2 regions of the Flindersiella endophytica genome follow, and region 2 is predicted to be linked to the other one. Evidence: riboswitches for the same ligand, from Rfam matches in the RefSeq annotation. Region 2 holds a riboswitch; the other holds the start of a gene.

Region 1 (11,092 bases), on a different contig from region 2:
AGGCTGGAGCGCGGGCTTACGTTCTTGCGACACAAGGAGGCGGCTGCCGACCATGAAGATCGTTGTGTGCGTGAAGTACGTGCCGGACGCTGCCGGCGAACGCGGCTTCGACAGCGCCGACAACACCGTTGACCGTTCCAGCAACCCGGGCATCCTGTCCGAGCTCGACGAGCACGCGATCGAGGCCGCGCTGCAGCTCGCCGAGGCGAAGGGTGACACCCAGGTCGTCGCGCTGACGGTGGGGCCCGACGGTGCCACCGATGCGATCAAGAAGGCACTGCAGCTCGGCGCCGACGCCGGAGTCCACCTGGTCGACGACGCGGTGCACGGCTCCGACGCGGTTGGCACCTCGCTGGTGCTGGCCAGGGCGCTGGAGAAGTACACCGCGGACGAGGGCCCGGTCGACCTCGTGCTGTGCGGCATGGCGTCCACCGACGGTGGCATGTCGGTCGTACCCACGATGCTGGCCGAGCGGCTCGGGCTGCCGGCCGTGACGTTCGCTGCCGAGGTCGAAGTCGGTGACGGCACCGTCCGCGTCCGCCGCGACGGCGAGGCCGCCACCGAGACCATCGAGGCGAGCCTGCCGGCGCTGGTGTCGGTCACCGACCAGGCCAACGAGCCGCGCTACGCCGCGTTCAAGAACATCCTCGCCGCCAAGAAGAAGCCCGTGACGACCTGGGCGCTCGCCGACGTCGGCGTGGAGCCGTCAGAGGTCGGGCTCGGCGCCGCGTGGACCGCCGTCGAGTCGTTCGAGCAGCGCCCACCGCGGCAGAAGGGCACGATCGTCACCGACGAAGGCGACGCCGGCGCGCAGCTGGTCGCCTTCCTCGCCGAAAGGAAGTTCGTCTGATGGCTGAGGTTCTCGTTCTCGTCGATCACGCAGACGGCAAGGTACGCAAGACCACCACCGAGCTGCTCACGATCGCCCGCCGGCTCGGCGAGCCGTCCGCGGTCTTCGTCGGATCCGGGTACGACGCCGCCCGCGCGACGCTGGCGGAGTACGGCGCCGCGAAGGTCTACGTACTGGAGCAGCCGGAGCTGTCGGACTACCTCGTCGTGCCCAAGGCCGAGGCGCTGGCCGAGCTGGTCTCGCGTACTCAACCGGCCGCGGTCCTGGTCTCTGCGAGCCCGGAGGGCAAGGAGATCGCCGGACGGCTGGCGATCAAGACCTCGTCCGGGCTGATCACCGACGCGGTCGACGTACAGGCCGGCGCGGATGGTGCGCCGGTGACCGTGCAGTCGGTGTTCGCCGGCAACTACACCGTGAACGCCAAGGTCACCCACGGCACCCCGATCATCGCGGTCAAACCGAACGCGGCGACGCCAGAGCCTTCGGAGGGCGCGGCGGTCGAAGAGAAGGTCGAGGTCGAGATCTCCGACCTGGCCAAGACCGCCCGCGTGGTCTCGCGAGAGGAACGGGCAGCCGCCGCGCGCCCTGACCTGGCAGAGGCCGGCATCGTGATCTCCGGCGGCCGCGGGGTCGGGTCGGCGGAGAACTTCGCGCTGATCGAGCAACTGGCGGATGCGCTCGGTGCCGCGGTCGGCGCCTCCCGAGCAGTGGTCGACGCTGGGTGGTACCCCCACGCCTACCAGGTGGGGCAGACCGGCAAGACCGTCTCGCCGCAGCTCTACATCGCGGCCGGCATCTCGGGCGCGATCCAGCACCGAGCCGGCATGCAGACCGCCGAGACGGTCGTCGTGATCAACAAGGACCCGGAGGCGCCGCTGTTCGAACTGGCGGACTTCGGCATCGTCGGCGACCTGCACAAAGTCGTGCCGCAAGCGCTGGAGGAGATCCAGAAGCGCAAGGGCTGAGGGTCACTGCCCGCCGGCCGGCGTCAGGCCGACAGCAAGTCGCCGCGCCGGTGGATTGGTGGCGGCGGCGGGTTAGTGGCGGTCAAGCTTGCTTGACCGCCAAGGGCTTCTCGATTTGGCGGCAGAGGCGCCGAAACAAGCTCCGCCGCCGCCATCAATCCACCGGCGCCCCTTCGACCTCAGCCCCGGCCACCACTTCTGCCCAGCCCGCCACCGACGTCCACAGCAAGCTCACAGGTTCGGCTCAGGCCCGCCCCAGGGTTCGGGCGCACAGTTGGGTACATGAGCAGTGTGCGTACTCCTCCCCAGCCAGGCGCCGGAGCGGGCCTGACCACGCCGGACGGCCGCCCGGTGCGCCTCCTGGTGGTCGACGACGAGCCGACCCTGGCCGACCTGCTGTCGATGGCACTTCGCTACGAAGGCGGCGAGGTCGAGAAGGCCGGCGACGGGCGAACGGCGATCCGCCTGGCCCGGGAGTTCCGGCCGGACGCAGTGGTGCTCGACATCATGCTGCCTGACATCGACGGCCTCGAGGTGATGCAGCGCCTGCGCGCCGACGCCCCGAACGTCCCCGTCCTGTTCCTGACGGCAAGGGACGCGGTCGAGGACCGGATCGCCGGCCTCACAGCAGGCGGCGACGACTACGTGACCAAGCCGTTCTCGCTCGAAGAGGTCGTCGCGCGGCTGCGTGGCCTGCTCCGCCGTACGCTCGGCAGCCCTCAGCGCCAGGAGGCCCAGCTCGTCGTCGGCGATCTCGTGATGGACGAGGACAGCCGCGAAGTACGCCGCGGCAACGACGAGATCCGCCTCACCGCCACCGAGTTCGAGTTGCTGCGCTACCTCATGCGCAACCCCCGGCGCGTGCTGAGCAAGGCGCAGATTCTCGACCACGTGTGGAACTACGACTTCGGCGGCCAGGCCAACGTCGTCGAGCTCTACATCTCCTACCTCCGCAAGAAGATCGACAACGGCCGCCCGCCGATGATCCACACCATGCGTGGCGCAGGCTACGTCCTGCGCCCCGCCAGCCAGAACTAGCATCACGGTCATGACCAAGCGAGCGGACTGGCCGGCCCACCTGCGTACGCACTCGGGCCTGCCCGGTCCACGGGGGAACCTCACGCTGGCACAGTCGTTCGCCGACGAGGGGACCGCTTCGGACTTCGACGAGGTGATCGCGACCGACGAGGAGTACCTCGTGCTGTGCGGCGTGATCGGCCTCGGCCGGCTGGTCGCAGAGCAGCCCGATCGATTGCTTGAAACGCGCCTGCACCAGCACGCCTCCGACCAGCGCTGGCGGGTACGCGAGGGCGTCGCCATGGCGCTGCAACGCCTCGGCGACGCCGACCCGGAACGCCTGGTCGCGCTGGCGAAAGCGTGGGCCGCCGACACCGACCCGCTGGTCCAGCGCGCCGCGATCGCCGGAATCTGCGAGCCTCGGCTGCTCAAGCGCCAGGAAACCGCCGCGGCCGCGCTGCGGATCTGCGCCGACGTCACGAGCTCTCTCGCCCGCCGTCCCGCTGACGAGCGCCGCTCGGATCCGGTACGCGCGTTGCGCAAGGCACTGGGCTACTGCTGGAGCGTCGCCGTCGCGGCCGACCCGGCCACCGGCCTGCTGGCGTTCAAAGCGCTGAAGGCGTCCGAAGCCGATGCCGACGTCGCGTGGATCGTACGGGAGAACAGCAAGAAGGTCCGCCTCGCCAAACTGCTGCCGGCGCCAGGGCCATGAACCGCCTGCGAACGAGACCGTTACGCACCTGGACGTTGCGTACGAAGCTGGTCGCCGCGATGATCGGGCTGCTCACGGTCGTCAGTGTCGTGATCGGGGTGCTGACGATGCTCTCGCTGAACCGCGTCCTGATCGGGCAGGTCGACGACGAGCTCGATCGGACCGCCGGCCCAGTCGCGCATGACATCCAGGAGGGACGCACCCCGCTGGACATGACCCAGGGACCGCTCGTGCCGGACACGCTGGTCGCGTACGTCAAGGACGGCGAGGTCGTCACAGCCGGTGTCAGCCAGTTCCGCGCCGGCCCGAAGGCTCTGAGCGCCGGCCAGCGGCAGGCGCTCCTCGAGCTCGACCTCGACGACTACGGACCGGGCGGGGCCGGCCGCACCAACGCCGCGGTGGGCGACCTTGGTCGCTTCCGGCTCACCGAGATCGCGACCGGCCCCGGTGACCGGATCATCGTCGGGCGGTCGCTGGCGCGGGTCGACAACACCATCGTGCAGCTGTCGGTAAGCGTTTCCATGCTGGGCCTGGCCGGGCTGATCGCCGCCGGGCTGGTCGGCACCTGGATCGTCCGGCACTCGTTGCAGCCGTTGCGCCGCGTCGCCCGGACGGCGGGGCGGGTGGCCGAGCTGCCGCTCGACAGGGGAGAGGTCGCGCTCGCCGAACGGGTGCCCGCACCAGACACCGACCCGAACACCGAGGTCGGCCAGGTCGGCAACGCGCTCAACAGCATGCTCGACCACATCGACGCGGCGCTCGCCGCGAGACAGGCCAGCGAGACGCGCGTCCGCCAGTTCGTCGCCGACGCGAGCCACGAGCTGCGCACGCCGCTCTCGGCGATCCGCGGCTACTCCGAAGTGACCCGGCGCGGGGGGCAGGAAGTACCCCCCGACGTCGCGCACGCGATGCGCCGTGTCGAGTCGGAGACCGAACGGATGACGACGCTCGTCGACGACCTGTTGCTCCTCGCCCGGCTGGACTCCGGCCGGCCCCTGGATCGCGAGCCCGTCGACCTGACCCACCTCGTCATCGACGCCGTGAGCGACGCGCACGTCGCCGGCCCCGACCATCAGTGGACGCTGGAGCTGCCGGACGAGCCCGTCGAGGTGTCCGGTGATCCCAACCGCCTGCACCAGGTGCTCGCGAACCTGCTCGCCAACGCACGCACGCACACGCCGCCAGGTACGAAAGTCACCGTCGGCCTGGCGAACGAGAGCAGTGGCAACGTCCACTTGACAGTGGCCGACAACGGTCCGGGCGTTCCCGAAGAGCTGCGGCCGGACATCTTCGAACGCTTCGCCCGCGGCGACTCCTCCCGCTCGCGAGCCGCCGGCAGCACCGGGCTGGGCCTGGCGATCGTGGCTGCCGTGGTCGAGGCACACCACGGCACCGTGAGCGTCGACAGCGAACCCGGCCGCACTGTCTTCACGGTCACGCTGCCCGCCGCCGCGTAAGTTCACGAGCGCGAAATCTACTCACAGCCGCTCCAAAGGTTGGCCACAAAGGGCTAACAGCGTCCGCCGGAATTGTCGTAGGCATGACGACGACTATGCCGCGAGACCTGGAAACTCCACAGGTACAGAAAAAACAGGCGACGCGCCCGCGCTGGGAGCGGCCGGCGCTGATCGCCCTCCTGGTCGTCACCGGCGTCCTCTACATCTGGGGACTCGGTGCGTCCGGCTGGGCCAACTCGTTCTACTCCGCCGCAGTGCAAGCCGGATCGGAGAGCTGGAAGGCGTTCTTCTACGGCTCGTCTGATGCCGCGAACGCCATCACGGTCGACAAGCCGCCGGCGGCGCTGTGGATCATGGCGTTGTCGGTACGGATCTTCGGGCTCAGCGGCTGGAGCATCCTGGTTCCGCAGGCGCTGATGGGAGTCGCGTCCGTCGGAGTGCTGTACGCCACCGTCCGCCGGTGGTTCTCGCCGTCGGCCGCGTTGCTGTCCGGGCTCGCGCTGGCGCTCACACCCGTCGCCACGTTGATGTTCCGGTTCAACAACCCGGACGCGCTGCTCACGCTGCTGATGACGATCGGCGCCTACGCGACCGTACGTGCGGTGGAGAAGGGCAGCACGAGGTGGCTCGTGCTGGTCGGCGTCCTGGTCGGATTCGGCTTCCTCACCAAGATGCTGCAGGCGCTGCTGGTGGTGCCGGTGTTCGCGCTGGTCTACCTGATCGCCGGGCAGCCGCGGCTGCGCCGCCGGATCGGGCAACTCCTGCTCGCCGGGCTGGCGATGGTGCTGTCGGCCGGCTGGTGGATCGCGATCGTCGAGCTGGTGCCGGCGCAGTACCGGCCGTACATCGGCGGCTCGCAGAACAACAGCATCCTCGAGCTCACGCTCGGGTACAACGGCCTCGGCCGGCTGACCGGCGACGAGACCGGCAGCGTCGGCGGTGGCGATGGGCAGGGCAACGGGATGTGGGGCGAGACCGGCCTCACCCGGCTGTTCGACGCCGAGATCGGCGGCCAGATCTCCTGGCTGATACCCGCGGTGCTGCTGTTCTTCGCCGTCATGCTGTGGCTGACCCGGCGGCTGCCGCGTACCGACAAGACCCGCGCGGCGTTCGTGCTGTGGGGCGGCTGGCTGCTGGTCACCGGACTGGTGTTCAGCCTGATGCAGGGCATCTTCCACGCGTACTACACCGTCGCGCTGGCACCCGCCGTCGCGGCTCTGGCGGGCCTGGGTGCGGCGCTGCTGTGGCGGCAGCGGGAGCACCTGGTCGCTTCGGTGACGCTGGCGGTCGGACTGGCGCTCACGTCGGTCTGGTCGTACGTGCTGCTGACCCGAAGCTCGGACTTCCTGCCGTGGCTGCGGTACGTCGTGCTGGTCGCCGGGCTCGGTGCCGCGGTCGGGCTGCTGGTGATGACGTTCCTGCCGGCGCCGGCGAAGGCGGTCGCGGGGAAGCTGGTCGCGACGGTCGCGGTGCTGGCCGCGCTGGCCGGGCCGGCGGCGTACTCGATCGACACCGCGAGCACGGCCGAAGCGGGCTCGATCGTGTCGGCGGGTCCGGCGGTGGCGGGCGCCATGGGCGGACCTGGTGGCGGGTTCCGCGGCGGTCCGCCGCCCGGCATGACCGGCCAGAACGGCCAGACCAACCAAAACAGTCAGACCCAGAACGGTCAGACCCAGAACGGCTTCCCGCAGGTCCCGGGTCAGGCGCAGGGTCAGCAGAACCAGGGCCAACAGAACCAGAGCCAGCAAGGGCCCGGCCAGGACGGCGGGATGGGTGGGCTGCTCGGTGGCAGCCAGGTCAGCGACGAGATGGTCGCGCTCCTGCAGGAGAACGCGAGCTCCTACACCTGGGTCGCGGCCGCGGTCGGCTCGAACAACGCCTCTTCCTACCAGCTGGAGAGCGGCTACCCGGTGATGGCGATCGGCGGCTTCAACGGCAGCGATCCAGCACCGACGCTGGCGCAGTTCAAGCAGTACGTCGCCGCGGGCAAGATCCACTACTTCATCGGCGGTGGCGGCTTCGGCGGCCAGAGCATGGGCGGCAGCAGCGAGTCGTCGGAGATCGCGTCCTGGGTCCAGGCGAACTTCGAGTCGACGACGGTCGGCAACGTCACGGTGTACGACCTGAGCGGCGGTGCCACCGATGCCTAGGCTCGAGACCACCACGGCCCGCACACTCGCCGGTACGGCCGAGGTCGAGACCCGGCCCGTCCTCGACGTCGTGATCCCCGTCTACAACGAGGAGATCGACCTCGGGCCCAGCGTGCGCCGGCTGCACGACCACCTGGCGGCGACGTTCCCGTACCCCTTCCGGATCACGATCGCCGACAACGCCAGCACCGACGGCACGTACCCGCTCGCGCAGGAGCTCGCGCGGGACCTGCCCGAGGTCGCCGCGGTCCACCTGGACGCGAAGGGCCGCGGCCGCGCACTCCGGCACGTCTGGTCGGCCTCCGACGCGGCGGTGCTGGCGTACATGGACGTCGACCTGTCGACCGACCTCGCGGCGCTGCTGCCGCTGGTCGCGCCGCTGATCTCCGGGCACTCCGACCTGGCGATCGGTACGCGGCTGGCCAAGGCGTCCAGGGTCGTACGGGGAGCCAAGCGCGAGTTCATCTCGCGCTGCTACAACCTGATCCTGCGCGGGACGCTGGCGGCGAGGTTCTCCGACGCCCAGTGCGGCTTCAAGGCGATCCGGCGTGAGGTGGCCGAGCGGCTGCTGCCGCTGGTCGAGGACACCGGCTGGTTCTTCGACACCGAGCTGCTGGTGCTCGCCGAACGGGCCGGCCTGCGGATCCACGAGGTGCCGGTCGACTGGGTGGACGACCCCGACAGCCGGGTCGACATCGTGTCGACCGCGCTCGCCGACCTGAAGGGCGTCGTACGGCTGGTTCGTGCGTTCACCACCGGCCGGCTGCCGCTGGCGGAGGTACGCGGCGCGCTCGGCCGGGCGCCGCTCGGCCCACCTCCGTCCGGCGTGCCCGGTGGCATGCTGCGGCAGCTGGTCCGGTTCGGCGCGGTGGGCGTCGCGAGCACGATCGCGTACCTCGTGCTGTTCTCTCTGCTGCGGCTCGGCACCGGCGCGCAGGTGGCGAACCTGCTGGCGCTGCTGACCACGGCGCTGCTGAACACCGCCGCGAACCGGCGCCTGACGTTCGGTGTCAGGGGCCGGGAGGCGGTCGGGCGGCATCACCTCCAGGGGCTGGTCGTCTTCGGGATCGGGCTGGCGCTCACCAGCGGCTCGCTCGCCGGACTACACGCGGTCACGGCCACGCCGCACCGGGCGGTCGAGCTGGTCGTTCTGGTGGCCGCGAACCTGGCCGCGACGGTTGTCCGGTTCGTGCTACTGCGTGCCTGGGTCTTTCGACCCTTTGACCGGCGCGCCGGGGGACGTGAGCTGCGCTGAGTCACGAAGGGCCGCTACCATCACGTGCCATGTCGTCGAATCCGCCTGAATCGTCCGATCCCTACGGCCAGCAGCCCTCGAGCGGCTCGGAGCAGTCCGGGGCGCAGTCGTGGCAGTCGCATGGCCAGCAAGACCAGCAGCCGTGGCAGTCGCACGGCCAGCAGGAACAGCAGCCATGGCAGTCCCACGGCCAGCAAGACCCGTCGGCCTACGGCCAGCCGGGCCAGCAGGCTTACGGCCAACCGCAGGACCAGGGCTACGGTCAGCAGTCGTCCGCCTACGGTCAGCAGGCCGGCTACGGTCAGCAGGGCCAGCAGGGCTACGGCCAGCAGCAGGGCTACGGCTACGGCCAGCAGGGCCAGCAGGCCGGCTACGGCCAGGCAGCTGGTGGCTACGGCGCCGCCGGAGGCCAGCCCGCGGGCTATGACCCGAACGCTCCGTACGGCTACGACCCGCGTACGGGCCTGCCCTACTCCGACAAGCAGAAGATGGTCGCCGGTCTGCTGGGGATCTTCCTCGGTGGCTTCGGTGCCGGCCGGTTCTACATGGGTGACACCAAGATCGGTGTGATCCAGCTGGTCGTCAGCCTCGTGACCTGTGGCGCCGGTGCGCTCTGGGGTCTGATCGACGGGATCATGATCCTGGCCAACGGCGGCGTCGACGGTCAGGGCCGTCCGTTGCGCGACTGAGGCTCTCAGGGCTCATAACCGAACAGTTTGTGGCACGGTGTTGTGTTCCGGGGTACCTTCGGGACACAACAGTGACGCGGGGTGCCCGCTCCCATGCGAGCGGGCTGAGATCACACCCGTCGAACCTGATCCAGGTCGTACTGGCGAAGGGATCGTCGCACCGTGACAGCACCACCTATTGCGCTGACCATCGCGACCAGTGACCCGTCTGGTGGAGCCGGCATCCAAGCCGATCTGAAGACGTTCTCGGCTCTGGGCGCCTACGGCACCGCCGTCCTGGTCGCACTGACCGCGCAGAACACCCATGGCGTGACAGGCATCCACGTGGTGCCGTCCGCCTTCATCGAGCAACAGCTCGACACTCTGTTCGCCGACGTCCGCATCGACTCCGTCAAGATCGGCATGCTGGCCAACGCCGACGTCGTGCGTACCGTCGTGGCCGCGATCGAGCGGCACCGGCCGCCGTTCGTCGTTCTCGACCCCGTGATGGTCGCCGCGAGCGGTGACCGCCTGCTGGAGCCGGATGCGGTCGCTGTGATGCGCGACCAGCTCCTGCCGCTGGTCGATCTCGTCACCCCCAACCTCCCCGAAGCCGGCGACCTGCTGGAGCGGGCGCCCGCACGTACGGTCGAGGAGGCGCAGGTCCACGCCGCCGAGCTCTACAACCGCGGCGCCGGCCGGGTGCTGGTCAAGGGCGGTCACCTCACCGAGTCGCCGGAGTCGACCGACGTCTACCTCGACGGGTCCGGCACCACGTTGCTTTCCGCGCCCCGGGTCGTCACCAAGCACTCGCACGGCACCGGCTGCACCCTCTCGTCGGCGATCGCGGCGCTGCGGCCACGGCGGTCGTCGTGGCTCACTGCCGTGCGCGAGGCGAAGGCGTACCTCAGTCGTTCGCTGGAGCTGGCCGACGGGCTCGACGTCGGCACGGGCAACGGGCCGGTCCATCACTTCCATGCGTGGTGGCGATGAGCTTCACCGCTGAGGCCTGGGCCGCGGTGGCGTCGATTCGGGCCGAGATCGACGCACTGCCGTTCGTGAAGGAGCTGGGTGCCGGGACGTTGTCGCGCTCGCGGTTCGTCTACTACCTCGCGCAGGACGCGCTCTACCTCGGCGAGTACGCCCGGGCGCTGGCCGCCACGGCGGTGAAGGCGCCCCGGGCCGAGGAGCTGGCGTTCTTCGCCTCGTCGGCGCACACGGCGGTGGTGGTGGAGCGCGAGCTGCACGCCAAGTACGTCGCCGACCTGGACGGCGGTGGCTCCCGGCGGGCGTCGCCGACCTGCGCGGCGTACACCTCACACCTGCTGTCGGTGGCGCAGACGAAGGGATACGCGGAGCTCGTCGGCGCGGTGCTGCCCTGCTTCTGGATCTACGCCGACGTGGGCGCCCGGTTGCTGGGGATCGCGGGCGATCTGGGCGAGCATCCGTACGGCGACTGGATCGCGACCTACTCCGACGAGGCGTTCGCCGCGTCGACGGAGACGATCCGGGGGATCGCCGACCGGGCGGCGGCGGAGTCCGATCCGGAGACAGTGGCGCGCATGCGGGCGGCGTTCGTCACGTCCTCCCGCTACGAATGGATGTTCTGGGACGCCGCGTACCGCCAGGAGGACTGGCCGGTCTAGGTCGTGTCCTGTGAATAGGGCCGGTCAAGCGCGCGACGCCGCCGCGCGTCAGGCGATATTCACAGGACACGGCCTAGCTGCTCGCCCGTGCCAGCCTCTGGTGGTGGAGGAGCAGCAGGCCGGCGACCGCCTCGGCGGCGCGGACCTCGCCGGCGGCGACGAGGCCGGGTACGTCGGCCAGCGGGATCCAGTCCCGCCGGGTCGACTCCATCGGGTCGGCTGGGTCGCCGACGTGTTCGACCTGGTCGGTCCAGTACAGGTGGTACGTCGCGTCCGAGATGCCGTTCGCGGGCTCGACCGACAGCAGGTGGTACAGCGGGCCGGCGGCCTTCCAGCCGGTCTCCTCCAGCAGCTCGCGTGCGGCAGCCTGCT
Region 2 (11,092 bases):
ATGAGTACCCACGTTCCGATCTACGACAACCTGCCGCCTGTGCACCTGCGCACGGTGGCGCAACTGCGGGCCGACGGCCGGCGGCCCAAGCCGGATGCCGGGCCCTCGGGCTGGCTGCGCAAGACGTTCGAGGAAGACAGCTGGCGCACCGAGCTCTACGCCGACGCGAGCACGATGCCGGGTCCACGCAGACCCGCCGCGCGGGCCGGCCGCCGGCGGGAGCTCACCATCGTGCGCTGGAGCCGGTCACGCCATGGGCCGGACAGCGGCGGTGGCGGCCCGGCGCCCGGCGAGCGGTCCAGCAAGATCCACGTCAGCCTGACCGGTGCCCGCACGGTCTGCGGTGCCTACATTCCGGCCGACGCCGTCGTGCTCGCCGTCACGCCCGACTGGCACCTGCACACCGACTGCTACAACTGCTCCGCGAAGCTCTGGGTCCACTACGCCCCGGCCGGCTACCAACGCCCGATCAACGGCTCCGACTTCCCGATCCGCCGCTCCGGCCAGTCTCCCGGCCCGATCGGAGGGCGCCGACGCGCCCGCCCGCTGGCTTGGCAGGACCCGCTCTTCCCGCTCGAGGTCGATGGCCCGGACCAGCAGAGGCGGGCGGCGTGACCGAGACACGACACGGCGCCCGGCCGGCAGGTGCCGGCCGAGCGCCGTGGTGAAGAAGGAGGTGGTTGGTGCCTAGACCTGCTCGGCCTTCTCCAGGGCGTTGCAGCAGGTGCTGACGATCATCCGCGTGACGAGGTACGGGTCGCAGTTGGCGTTCGGGCGACGGTCCTCGATGTAGCCCTTCTGGTCGACCTCAACCTGCCACGGGATCCGGACGGACGCGCCACGGTTGGACACGCCATAGCTGAACTCGTTCCACGGCGCGGTCTCGTGCAGGCCGGTGAGGCGGTCATCGATGCCGGCGCCGTAGTTCTCGACGTGCTCGAGCGCCTTCTCGCCCAGCGCCTCACACGCGGTGATGATCGCGTCGTACGACTCGCGCATCGCCTTGGTGGAGAAGTTCGTGTGCGCGCCGGCGCCGTTCCAGTCGCCCTTCACCGGCTTCGGGTCGAGCGTCGCGGAGACGCCGAAGTCCTCGGCCGTACGGTAGAGCAGCCACCGGGCGACCCAGAGCTGGTCGGCGACCTCGACCGGTCCGAGCGGGCCGACCTGGAACTCCCACTGGCCGGGCATGACCTCGGCGTTGATGCCGGAGATCGTCAGGCCGGCGGTCAGGCAGTTGTCGAGGTGCTTCTCAACGATGTCGCGGCCGTAGATCTCGTCGGCGCCGACACCGCAGTAGTAGCCGCCCTGCGGAGCCGGGAAACCGACCGCCGGGAAGCCGAGCGGGCGCTCGCCGTTGAAGAAGGTGTACTCCTGCTCGATGCCGAACCACGACTCCTGGTCCGCGTACTGCTCGGCGATCGCCGTGAGCTTCGCCCGCGTGTTGGACGGGTGCGGCGTCATGTCGGTGTCGAGTACCTCGCAGAGTACGAGGACGTTGTCGCCACCGCGGATCGGGTCAGGACAGGAGAAGACCGGCTTGAGCACGCAGTCCGACGCCGAGCCCTCGGCCTGGTTCGTGCTCGAACCGTCGAATCCCCAGATCGGCAGGGGAGCGCCATCGGACAGGATCTTCGTCTTCGAACGCAGCTTCGCGGTCGGCGCGGTCCCGTCGATCCAGATGTATTCGGCCTTGTAGCTCACGGGCAGCAGTCCTTGAGGTCGCCTGGTCAGGTTCGTCCACCAGGTTGTCAAAGGCCGATTGCCTGCCTGTTGCTCAAATGTGTCCATTGTGTTGCATGAGCGAGCACGCTTGCTCACCAGAACAGGAGTGACCACGTACCCAGAGCGACACTGATCAGGTTGGCGCCCACCAGCACCGCGACCGTCGCCGCCAGGAACAGCGCGTCGGAGGCGCGCAGCGGGCTGGGCCTGGCCAGCGTACGGTCCGCGCGACGGCCGAAGCCCCGCGCCTCCATCGCCGTGGCCAGCCTGACCGCCTTCCGGATCGCGGCGACCAGCAGCCCGAACACCGCGGAGAAGAACAGCCGGATCGCGCTGAAGGGCGAGCGCCCGGCGTCGATGCCGCGCGCCCGGCGCGCCAGCGACAGCAGCTGCCACTCGTCGCCGAGCAGTGGCAGCAGCCGGAACGCCGCCAGCGCCCCGAACGTAAATCGCGGCGGCGCGTGCAGGTGCTGCACCAGGGCGTCCCCGAGCTCGGTCGGATCCGTCGTGGCGAACGCGACGATGCCGGGCAGGGCGATCGCGAGGATCCGCACCGACACCGCCGCCGCGGCGGCCAGTCCGCCGGAGGTCACCTCGATCGGCCCGACCTCGGCGAGGAGGGTGCCACCGGCCTTCTGGGCGAACAGCAACGTGGAGACGAGCAGCCCGAACGACCCGAGCACGAGGGGAGCGGTACGCAGGAGCAGCGTCCGCCACCCGATCCCGGCCGCCGCGACCAGCACGAGCTCCGCGACCAGGACGACGGACGGCGTCACCACATCGCCGGCGATCAGCAGGCCGACCATGGCGAGCAGCGTGGCCGCCAGCTTGGTCACCGGATTCAGCCGGTGCACAGCCGAGCCGGCGTCGACGACGAGGGGAGTGGCGAGCGCGCTCACGCCGCCCTCCTTCCGGCCGGCAGGCGGCCCGCCGCGACGGCGAGCTCGCGGTCGGCGATCGCGGCGACGAACGGCTCGTCGTGGCTCACGCAGCAGATGGCGTGGCCGGCGTCGCGGAGGGTGGAGAGGAGGTCGAGGAGCTCGGTCCAGGTGCGCAGGTCCTGGCCGAACGTCGGTTCGTCGAGCACCAGCACACCGGGTTGCGTCGCCAGGGCGGTCGCCACCGACAGGCGGCGCTTCTCACCACCCGACAACGTGAACGGGTTGGCGGCCGCCAGGTGCGCCAGGCGTAGCCGTTCCAGCAGCTCACCGACCCGCCCGCGGACCTCGGCCGGCGACAGCCCCACCCGCTGCGGCCCGAGCCCCAACTCCGCCTCGACCGACGCCGTCAGGAACTGGTGCTCCGGATCCTGGAACACCGATCCCACGGTCCGGACCAGCTCGCGCGCCCGCCACTTGTGCAGCGGCCGCACCGAGCCGTCCGCCGTGACCGCGCCGGCGCCCGGCTTCAGCAGCCCCGACAGCAGCAGCGCCAGCGTCGACTTTCCCGACCCGTTCGCCCCGGTCACCGCCAGCACCTCACCGGCCGCCAGCTCGACCGACGCATCGGCCACCGCTGGCGTACGAGCGCCGGGATAGGTGTACGACAGCCCGCTCCCGGCCAGCACGTCAGCACCCGGCGGTGCGGTCGTCCGCCGCTGCCCGGCCACGCCGTAGCCCGGAACCCACACGCCGGCCGCGGCCAGATCGCCGCCGGCCGTCGCGAACAGCTTCGCCGGGACGTCGTCGGCCACCACGGCACCACCCGGCTCCAGCACGACCATCCGGTCGATGAGCGGCAGCCACTCCTCGACCCGGTGCTCGACGAGGATCAGCGTCGCGCCCGTACGTTCGAGCACCTCCCGGACCGCCGCCCGAACCAGCGCCGCGCCGGCCGGATCGAGGTTCGCCGTCGGCTCGTCCAGCAGCAGGACGCGCGGGCGCAGCGCCATCACCCCGGCCAGGACGAGGCGCTGCTTCTCGCCGCCCGACAGCCGCCCGGTCGGATGGTCGCGACCGTACGGGAAGCCGGCCAGCGCCAGTGCCTCGTCGACCCGCGGCCAGATCTCCGCGGCCGGTACCGCGTGGTTCTCCAGCCCGAACGCCACGTCGTCGCCGGCCCGCGCCATCACGAGCTGCGTCTCGGGGTCCTGGAACATCATCCCGGCCGGCCCGTCGACCGAAAGCGTGCCTTCCTGCGACCCCGAGTGGTCGGGGTCGAGCAGTCCTGCGAGCGCGGCCAGCAACGTACTCTTGCCCGCGCCCGACGGCCCGGCCAGCAGCACGTGCTCGCCGGGCGCGATCGTCAAGTCGAGGTTGCGCAGAGCCCAGGCCCTGCGCCCCGCATGCCGAAAGCCCCACCCGGCAACCTCGACAGCGGCGGCACTCACGCGACTCGTTGTTCGCGACCGGACGCGAACGGCGCCAGCACACCGGTGCGAGCCAGCGACCGTACCAGCGCCCAGCTGCCCAGTCCCGCGATCGCGATCGTGCTCACGACGACGATCACGCCGTAGCTGAGCTTGAACGAGACGTTCCAGTCGCCGTAGTAGTACAGCGGGTCGGCGATCGCCGGCACCAGACCCGCGATCGCGCCGGACAGCAGCGCCACCGGAAGTGTCCAGCGGCGGTACCGGAACAGCGCGAATCCGAGCTCGGCGGCCAGTCCCTGCCCCAGGCCGTAGAGGAGGACGATGGTGCCCGCGCCGAAGAACATCGACACCAGCGCGGCGATGGTCTCGGTGAAGACCGCGGCACCGGGTTTACGGACCACCAGCCCGCCGAGCACGCCCGGCAGCAGCCACATGCCGTACATGATCGCCTGGGCCGGCGGGAACCACCCGAACGCCGGGCTGAGCGCGGACCAGAGGCTGTTCCATGCGACGAAGACCACACCGAACGCGACACCGAGCACGGCCGCGACCACGATGTCGACCGTACGCCAGCGCAGGCTGGGTGGATTGGACGGAACGAACGCAGCGTCATTTTCAGGCGCCATCGAAATCACCCTCCCAGGGCAGCTTCGACGACGACAAAGGTCGGACCGACTCCCTGCGCTGGCATTACCCAGATCAGGTTCGAGGGTCTGCGGCGGGTGCCGCACTCTCAGCGCTCTCGCGCTCCCCTGTCGTCTCTATGTGTGTACGTGCCCGATCCTACAAGCCGAGCGCGGTTTGGCTAAGCGCTTCGGTGGCCGCAGCCGGACCCCGCAGTTCGACCCGGGCCACCCGTTGCCGGCCGGTGGCGTACAACGTGAGCTCGCCCGGCTGCCCTTCGACGACCGCGGTCGGCTCGCCCTTGCGTGCCCGGATGGTCGCGGCGTCGGGCCACGCCAGCAGGACGCCGACGACGCTCTTGCGGAACATCACCCGCCCCGCCGTCGACAGCCGCCGCCACAGCAGCGCCTCGGCGGTGGCCGGCAGCACGCGGGGCTTCCAGTCGGGCTGGGCCCGCCGCACGTCCTCGTGGTGGATGAAGAACTCGACGCTGTTGGCACCCTTGTCGACGGACGGCAGCCGAGTCGGCGCGAACTTGCGCTGCGGCCCCTTCCGGAACATGTCGACGACGGTGGCATAACCGCTGTGATGCAACAACCGATTCATCGCGACGCGAGTGCGCTGCGCGAGCGCCGGCACCATGATCCCGGCCGCGGCGATCGGTTCGTTCTCACGAATGACCAGGTGAGCCGCGAGGTCGGCGGTCTGCCAGCCGTCGCAGAGCGTCGGAGCCTCCGGCCCGAGCTCGTCGAACAGGTCCGCCAGCGCGGCCCGCTCCATGCGCGCGAAATAGTCGGTGCCGTTCGCTGTGCTGTCTCCTGTCACCTTCCTCACCCTACGGTGCGACCCGCCCAACCGCCGACTGCGACATCGCGCCCCCGGCCAACTGTGTTGTTCGTCGCACGCGTTCGGTGACCCCCTCATCCGACCGAAGCATCTCGGTCGTCAGCCGGTACCGAGTAGCTCGACCTCCGCCAGTGACGTCGTCGGCTCGCCGGTGTTGTTCGTCACGCGGATGCGGTAGTGGCTGAACGTCCCCGGCTTCTCCACCTTGAACGGACGGGTCTGCAGCCGCCAGGTGAAGGTCTCGCCCTCGCGGCGGTCCAGCGTCGTCCACTTCTTGCCGTCGGTGGAGCCTTCCAGCGCCCAGTCGCGCGGATCGCCCGCGTCGGAGCTCGACGTCAGTGTGTAGAACGTCGCCTTGCCCGGCTTGTCCAGCACGTAGCCGATGTCGAACGAAGAGCCGTCGAAGGTCCGGTGCGACGCCGAGGTGTTGTCGAACAGCTGCGCCACCTCCGGCGTCGCCGGGGTGCCGGAGCCCACGCCCGTCAGGTCGGCGAGTGGGCGGGGCACCCGGCTGCCCGACGTCAGTGAGGGCGGCGCGCTGCCCGTGCCCGTTCCCCAGCGCGACGGCGACGAGCCCAGGTCGAACTCGAGCACTCCACCGCGCGCCAGCAGGTCGTGCGGCAGGTACGTCTTGCCGTAACGCTTGCCGTTGACCTTCAGGCCCTGCACGTAGACGTTCCGTGCACTGTTCGACGGCGCCTTGATCACCAGCGACCGGCCGTTCTCCAAGTGCACAGTCGCCTGCTTGAACAGCGGCGAGCCGACCGCGTAGTAAGGACTGCCCATCTGCAGCGGATAGAACCCCAGCGCGGAGAACACCTGCCACGCCGACATCTCGCCGTTGTCCTCGTCGCCCGGGTAGCCCTGGCCGATCTCGCTGCCGAGATACAGCCGCGACAGCACCTCGCGCACCTTCTCCTGCGCCTTCCAGGGCTGGCCGGCGTAGTCGTACATGTAGGCGATGTGGTGCGCCGGCTGGTTGGAGAACCCGAACATCCCCATCCGTACGTCGCGCGCCTCGGTCATCTCGTGGATGACGCCGCCGTAGGAACCCACGATGTCGGCCGAGCCGGTCTCGGGCGTACTGAAGAACGCGTCGAGCTTCGCGGCCAGTTTCGGCTTGCCGCCATAGAGGTTCGCCAGGCCCTGCCCGTCGTGCGGCACGTGGAAGGCCATGTTCCACGCGTTGGTCTCGGTGTAGTCGTAGCCCCAGATCACCGGGTCGAACTCCGACGTGGGCAGCCGCCACGAGCCGTCCGGCTTGCGCCCCTGGAAGAACCCGACCGACTTGTCGAACAGGTTGACGTAGTTGCGCGCCCGGTTGCGGAAGTACTCCGCTTCCTCCTTGTACCGCTTACGATCCGCGGCCTTGGCGTCGGGGGACTCCGACAACGCCTTGGCCAGGTTCGCGATGCCGAAGTCGTTGATGTAGCCGTCCATCGCCCACGACATGCCCTCGCCGGTGTCGGTCGTGGTGTAGCCGAGGAAGACCGAGGTCGACAGGCCCTTCCGCCCGACGTTCGGCGTCGGCGGCGCGACGCTGGCGTTCTTCACCGCCGCGTCGTAGGCGGCTTTGACGTCGAACCCGCCGACGCCCTTGAGGTACGCGTCGGCGAACGCCACGTCGGAGCTGGTGCCGACCATCAGGTTGGCGTAGCCGGGTGAGGACCAGCGCGAGATCCAGCCACCGTCGCGGTACTGCTGGACGAAGCCGTCGACCAGCTCGCCCGCCATCGACGGCGTGAGCAGCGCGTACGCCGGCCAGGTCGTGCGGTAGGTGTCCCAGAACCCGTTGTTCACATAGACCTTGCCGTCGACGATCTCCGCGCCGGTCTGGGTGGGAGTGTCGTCGCCTGCTTTCGGCGACACCGGGCTGGCGTACTTGTAGGCGGGGGCGTCCGCGGTGCCGGTGTTCTCGAAACCCGAGTTGGGATAGAGGAACAGCCGGTAGAGGTTGGAGTAGAACGTCACGAACTGGTCGTGGGTCGCACCCTCGATCTCGATGACGCCGAGCTTGTCGTCCCACTGTGCCTGTGCGCGCTGCTTCACCTCGTCGAAGCTGTCGCCGGCGGCGATCTCGAGCTCGAGGTTGCGCCTGGCCTGCTCGACGCTCAGCAGCGAGGTCGCGATCCGCATCTCGACCGTCCGCTCGGCGCCCGCGTCGAACCGCAGGTAACCCGTGACGTTCGAACGCCCGGACGCGTCCGCCGGTGCGCCGCTCGCCGTGACCGGACGGGAGAACGTCGCGTACACGAACAACCGCGTCGCGCCCGTCGACAAGCCGCTCTTGACATCGGAGTAGCCCGTCACCACGCCACCAGACGCGTCCAGCGTGACGCCGCCGTTGTTGTTGACGTTGTCGAACACCAGCGAGGCGTCGTCACCGGGGAACTGGAACCGGAAGATCGCCGCGTGGTCGGTCGGCGCGATCTCGGTGCGCAGGCCGTTCTCGAACCGCACGCCGTAGTAGTACGGCCGGGCAACCTCGTTCGCGTGCCGGAACGCCAGCGCGCGCTCGGCCCGGTCCGCGGTCGGCCTGCCGGCAGCCACCGACGGCATCACCTGGAACGTCTGCCGGTCGCCCATCCACGGGCTCGGCTCGTGCGACACGGTGAACGCCTGCAGGGCCGGCAGGTTGTCGGCGTTGTTCGCCCGCTGGTACTCATACAGCCAGCTCTGCGAGCCGGCGTTGGTCATCGGCGTCCAGAAGTTGAAGCCATGCGGCACGGCCGTTGCCGGGATGTTGTTGCCGCGCGAGAACCCGCCGGTGGAGTTGGTGCCGCGCGTCGTGAGCACGTAGTCCGACAGCCGGGTGTCGCCGGAGACCTCGGCGGCCGCACCGACCCGGATGTCGTCGTACCAGCCCTGGAAGACCCGCGGCCCGTCCGGGTTGTCGTACGCCACCAGGATCCGCTGGATCCGCTTGCCCGCGGCCACCGCGCCGATCCGCGACGACTTGTGGTTCCACTGGTTCACCGACAGGGTCTTGGACCTGCCCTGCGCCTGCGGGTTGAGCCGCACACCGTGCTGGTCGACCGCACTGAGCTCCGAGAGGTACGTGCCGTCGTCGAACGCGAGGTCGATCGCGGTGTAGGTGCTGGCGTACGTCAGGTCGTTCACCGGCAGCTGCGGGAACACGAGGTACGACAGCTCGGTGTCGGCCGTGACCGGGACGTCGACCTCGAACACCTTGTTGTAGGAGTATCCGCGGCTTTCCGACAGGTGCCGGCCGGAGTACTTGAACGCGCGTACGCCGGTGAAGCCCACCCGGGCCTTGGCCGTCGGCGACGCGGACGGCCCGCGGTCGACGAGGCTCTTCATGTCGGACGCGGGCGGCGGTGTGGTGTCGCCGTTCGACAGCTGCACGTCGGCCAGCTGCAGGATGTCGCCGCTCTGCACGCTGGCGATGTCCAGCCGGTAGAACTTGTACGCCTGGGTGTTCTCGAAGCGGTACTCCTTGGTCTGGAACCGCTCGCTCCACTCCTGCCCGGTCTGCTGATCCAGGTCGGTCCATGCCTCACCGTCAGCCGAGCCCCGCAACGTCCAGTCGCGAGGGTCACGCTCGGGCGCGTCGTTGGCGGAGGTGAGCGCGTAGTGCACGACGGCGACCGGCTCGGCCAGCTCGAACACCACCCAGCCGCTGTTCTCGAACACCAGCCACTTGGTGGAGGCCTCCCCGTCGATCAGGTTCTCCTTGACCTCGCCGGCTTCGGTGTACTCGCCGCTGGCCGTCACCTCCGTCACCTGGTCGGTGACGTTGCCGGGGATGCCGGGTGCGTACACCCCGCCGACTCCGGCCGTCTTCTTGCGGCCGTCACCACCGATCTCGACGGTGTTGGTCCAGGTCGGCTGGGGGTCGTCGGCTTCGAACGAGGAAGAGAAGTCCGCCTGTGGTGCGGCCTCGGCGGGCTCCGTCAACGGATCAATCAAGGGTCCGGCCATAGATGTGGAGACTGCCATGACCAGTGCCGCGGCGATCAAGCGAGGTCGGATCACGTCTCTTCGTAGGCGACCGGATACCCACTCGTCAAGCCAGCCGGAAGGTTTGTTTACTCATCTGGCCAGGAAGTGCCAGCCGAGCCAGGCCCACACGAACAGCACGACCGCACGGGCCCAGCGGGTACGGCAGGTGGCACTGACCGACTCGCGGAACCTCACCCAGCCCTCCGGACGCAGCCAGGCAAGCAGGCTGAGCACGCCCGCGACGGCGAACAGCGCCACGAAGCCCAAGATCTGAATCGCCCGGGTCATCGCAGGCCTTCCAGCAGCCGGCGCCCGGCCTGTAGCCAGATCAGCCACCCCGCGAACCGCAGCACGCGGTGGTCGAGTACGGGATCGAGCAGCGCGGACAGCGTGGGGTAGTGCCAGCTGCTGACGGTCGGCGCGGGCTGGTGGAAGAACGCCCACGCCTCCCACAGGAGGCCGACGCCGATCAGCACCGCCCAGGCGATTGTCGTGCGCCGGAGCGCGGTGCCTAGCCCGGTGCGTTCGCCTGCCGGCCGGCGCAGCACCGCGACCGCTACCAGTGCCGCGGGCACCGCGACGGCGACCGTCGCCGGCCAGGTCATCGACGCGAAACCGGACCCGATCCAGGCGTAGGCCACCAGCACCAGCACGACCAGCAGGTCGCGACGCGCGAGCCGAGTGAGCACAGCGCCAACCCTATGGCCGGATATCGGTCACCCGGACGAACAAGCCGTCGCGCGGGCGCATCGCCGCCAGGCTGGTCGGCCGGATCGGCCGGGGGAGCGGCTCGAGCTGGGTTCGCGTGACCAGCCGGCCGAGCATGGCGCGCAGTTCGGTCGTCGCGAAGCCGGCGCCGATGCAGCGGTGCGGCCCGCCGCTGAACGGGAGGTACTCGTGCGGTCCGGGCTTGAAGTACCGCGGGTCCTCCGGAAGCCAGCGTGCCGGGTCGAAGCGTTCGGGCTCGGGTCCCCACACGTCGGCGAGCCGGTGGGTGACGTACGGGCTGAAGATGACGTACGACTCCGCCGGGATCTGGTGGCCGGCGTACTCGAACGGCTCGACCACCCAGCGCGCGCTGACCACTGCCGGCGGGTAGAGCCGCAAGGTCTCCTGGACGACGGCCTCGAGGTACGGCGCCGCCGGGTCGGCCTCGAGCGCCGCACGCAGCTTGGCCCACTCACCGTCGGCCGTCAGCAGCGCGTGGATCGCCCAGGCCATCGCGGCCGACGTGGTCTCGTAGCCGGCGGCGATCAGGCTGACGACCTGGTCGCGTACCTCGGCGTCGGTGAGCCGCGAGCCGTCCTCGTCGGCCGCCTCGATCAGTGCGCCGAGTACGTCGGTGTCGCCGGCCGAGGGATCCGCCCGGCGGCGCTCGATCTCGGCGAAGACCACCTTGTCGACGTCGGCCCGAGCGCGCATCCCGCGCTTCCAGGCCGGCGTGCCGAGCCGCCGTACCGCGTGCCAGATCGAGCCGTCGATCAGGTCCAGCGCGACCTGCAGCCGCGCACCGAGGTAGGCCTCGTCGGCCGCCAGCCGGTCGCCGAACAGCGCCTGGATCGTGCTGCGCCGGATCGCCCGCCGGAACACCTGATAGATGTCCAGCACGTTGCCGTCGCGAAGCTC

What was found. A riboswitch is a leader RNA that binds a small molecule or an ion and turns the genes downstream of it on or off. The one in region 2 is predicted to bind thiamine pyrophosphate.
Region 1: it holds a riboswitch for thiamine pyrophosphate, as region 2 does, so the genes downstream of both, thiD (hydroxymethylpyrimidine/phosphomethylpyrimidine kinase) here and ACYVF6_RS14190 (ECF transporter S component) in region 2, are expected to answer to the same signal.

What each region holds. Positions count from the first base shown of each region.
Region 1 is NZ_BAAGYY010000024.1:481,497-492,588, reverse strand. It holds gene ACYVF6_RS30085 (electron transfer flavoprotein subunit beta/FixA family protein) at 53-850, shown strand; gene ACYVF6_RS30080 (electron transfer flavoprotein subunit alpha/FixB family protein) at 850-1,815, shown strand; gene ACYVF6_RS30075 (response regulator transcription factor) at 2,098-2,853, shown strand; gene ACYVF6_RS30070 (HEAT repeat domain-containing protein) at 2,864-3,544, shown strand; gene ACYVF6_RS30065 (sensor histidine kinase) at 3,541-5,001, shown strand; gene ACYVF6_RS30060 (ArnT family glycosyltransferase) at 5,085-7,151, shown strand; gene ACYVF6_RS30055 (bifunctional glycosyltransferase family 2/GtrA family protein) at 7,144-8,406, shown strand; gene ACYVF6_RS30050 (TM2 domain-containing protein) at 8,436-9,095, shown strand; TPP riboswitch at 9,163-9,265, shown strand; gene thiD (hydroxymethylpyrimidine/phosphomethylpyrimidine kinase) at 9,258-10,067, shown strand; gene tenA (TenA family protein) at 10,064-10,720, shown strand; gene ACYVF6_RS30035 (NUDIX hydrolase) at 10,794-11,092, opposite strand, start outside.
Region 2 is NZ_BAAGYY010000013.1:403,334-414,425, reverse strand. It holds gene ACYVF6_RS14210 (hypothetical protein) at 1-615, shown strand; gene glnII (glutamine synthetase) at 688-1,701, opposite strand; gene ACYVF6_RS14200 (energy-coupling factor transporter transmembrane component T family protein) at 1,815-2,621, opposite strand; gene ACYVF6_RS14195 (ABC transporter ATP-binding protein) at 2,618-4,051, opposite strand; gene ACYVF6_RS14190 (ECF transporter S component) at 4,048-4,659, opposite strand; TPP riboswitch at 4,693-4,797, opposite strand; gene ACYVF6_RS14185 (TIGR03085 family metal-binding protein) at 4,817-5,482, opposite strand; gene ACYVF6_RS14180 (GH92 family glycosyl hydrolase) at 5,603-9,445, opposite strand; gene ACYVF6_RS14175 (DUF6186 family protein) at 9,557-9,754, opposite strand; gene ACYVF6_RS14170 (hypothetical protein) at 9,751-10,155, opposite strand; gene ACYVF6_RS14165 (cytochrome P450 family protein) at 10,166-11,092, opposite strand, start outside.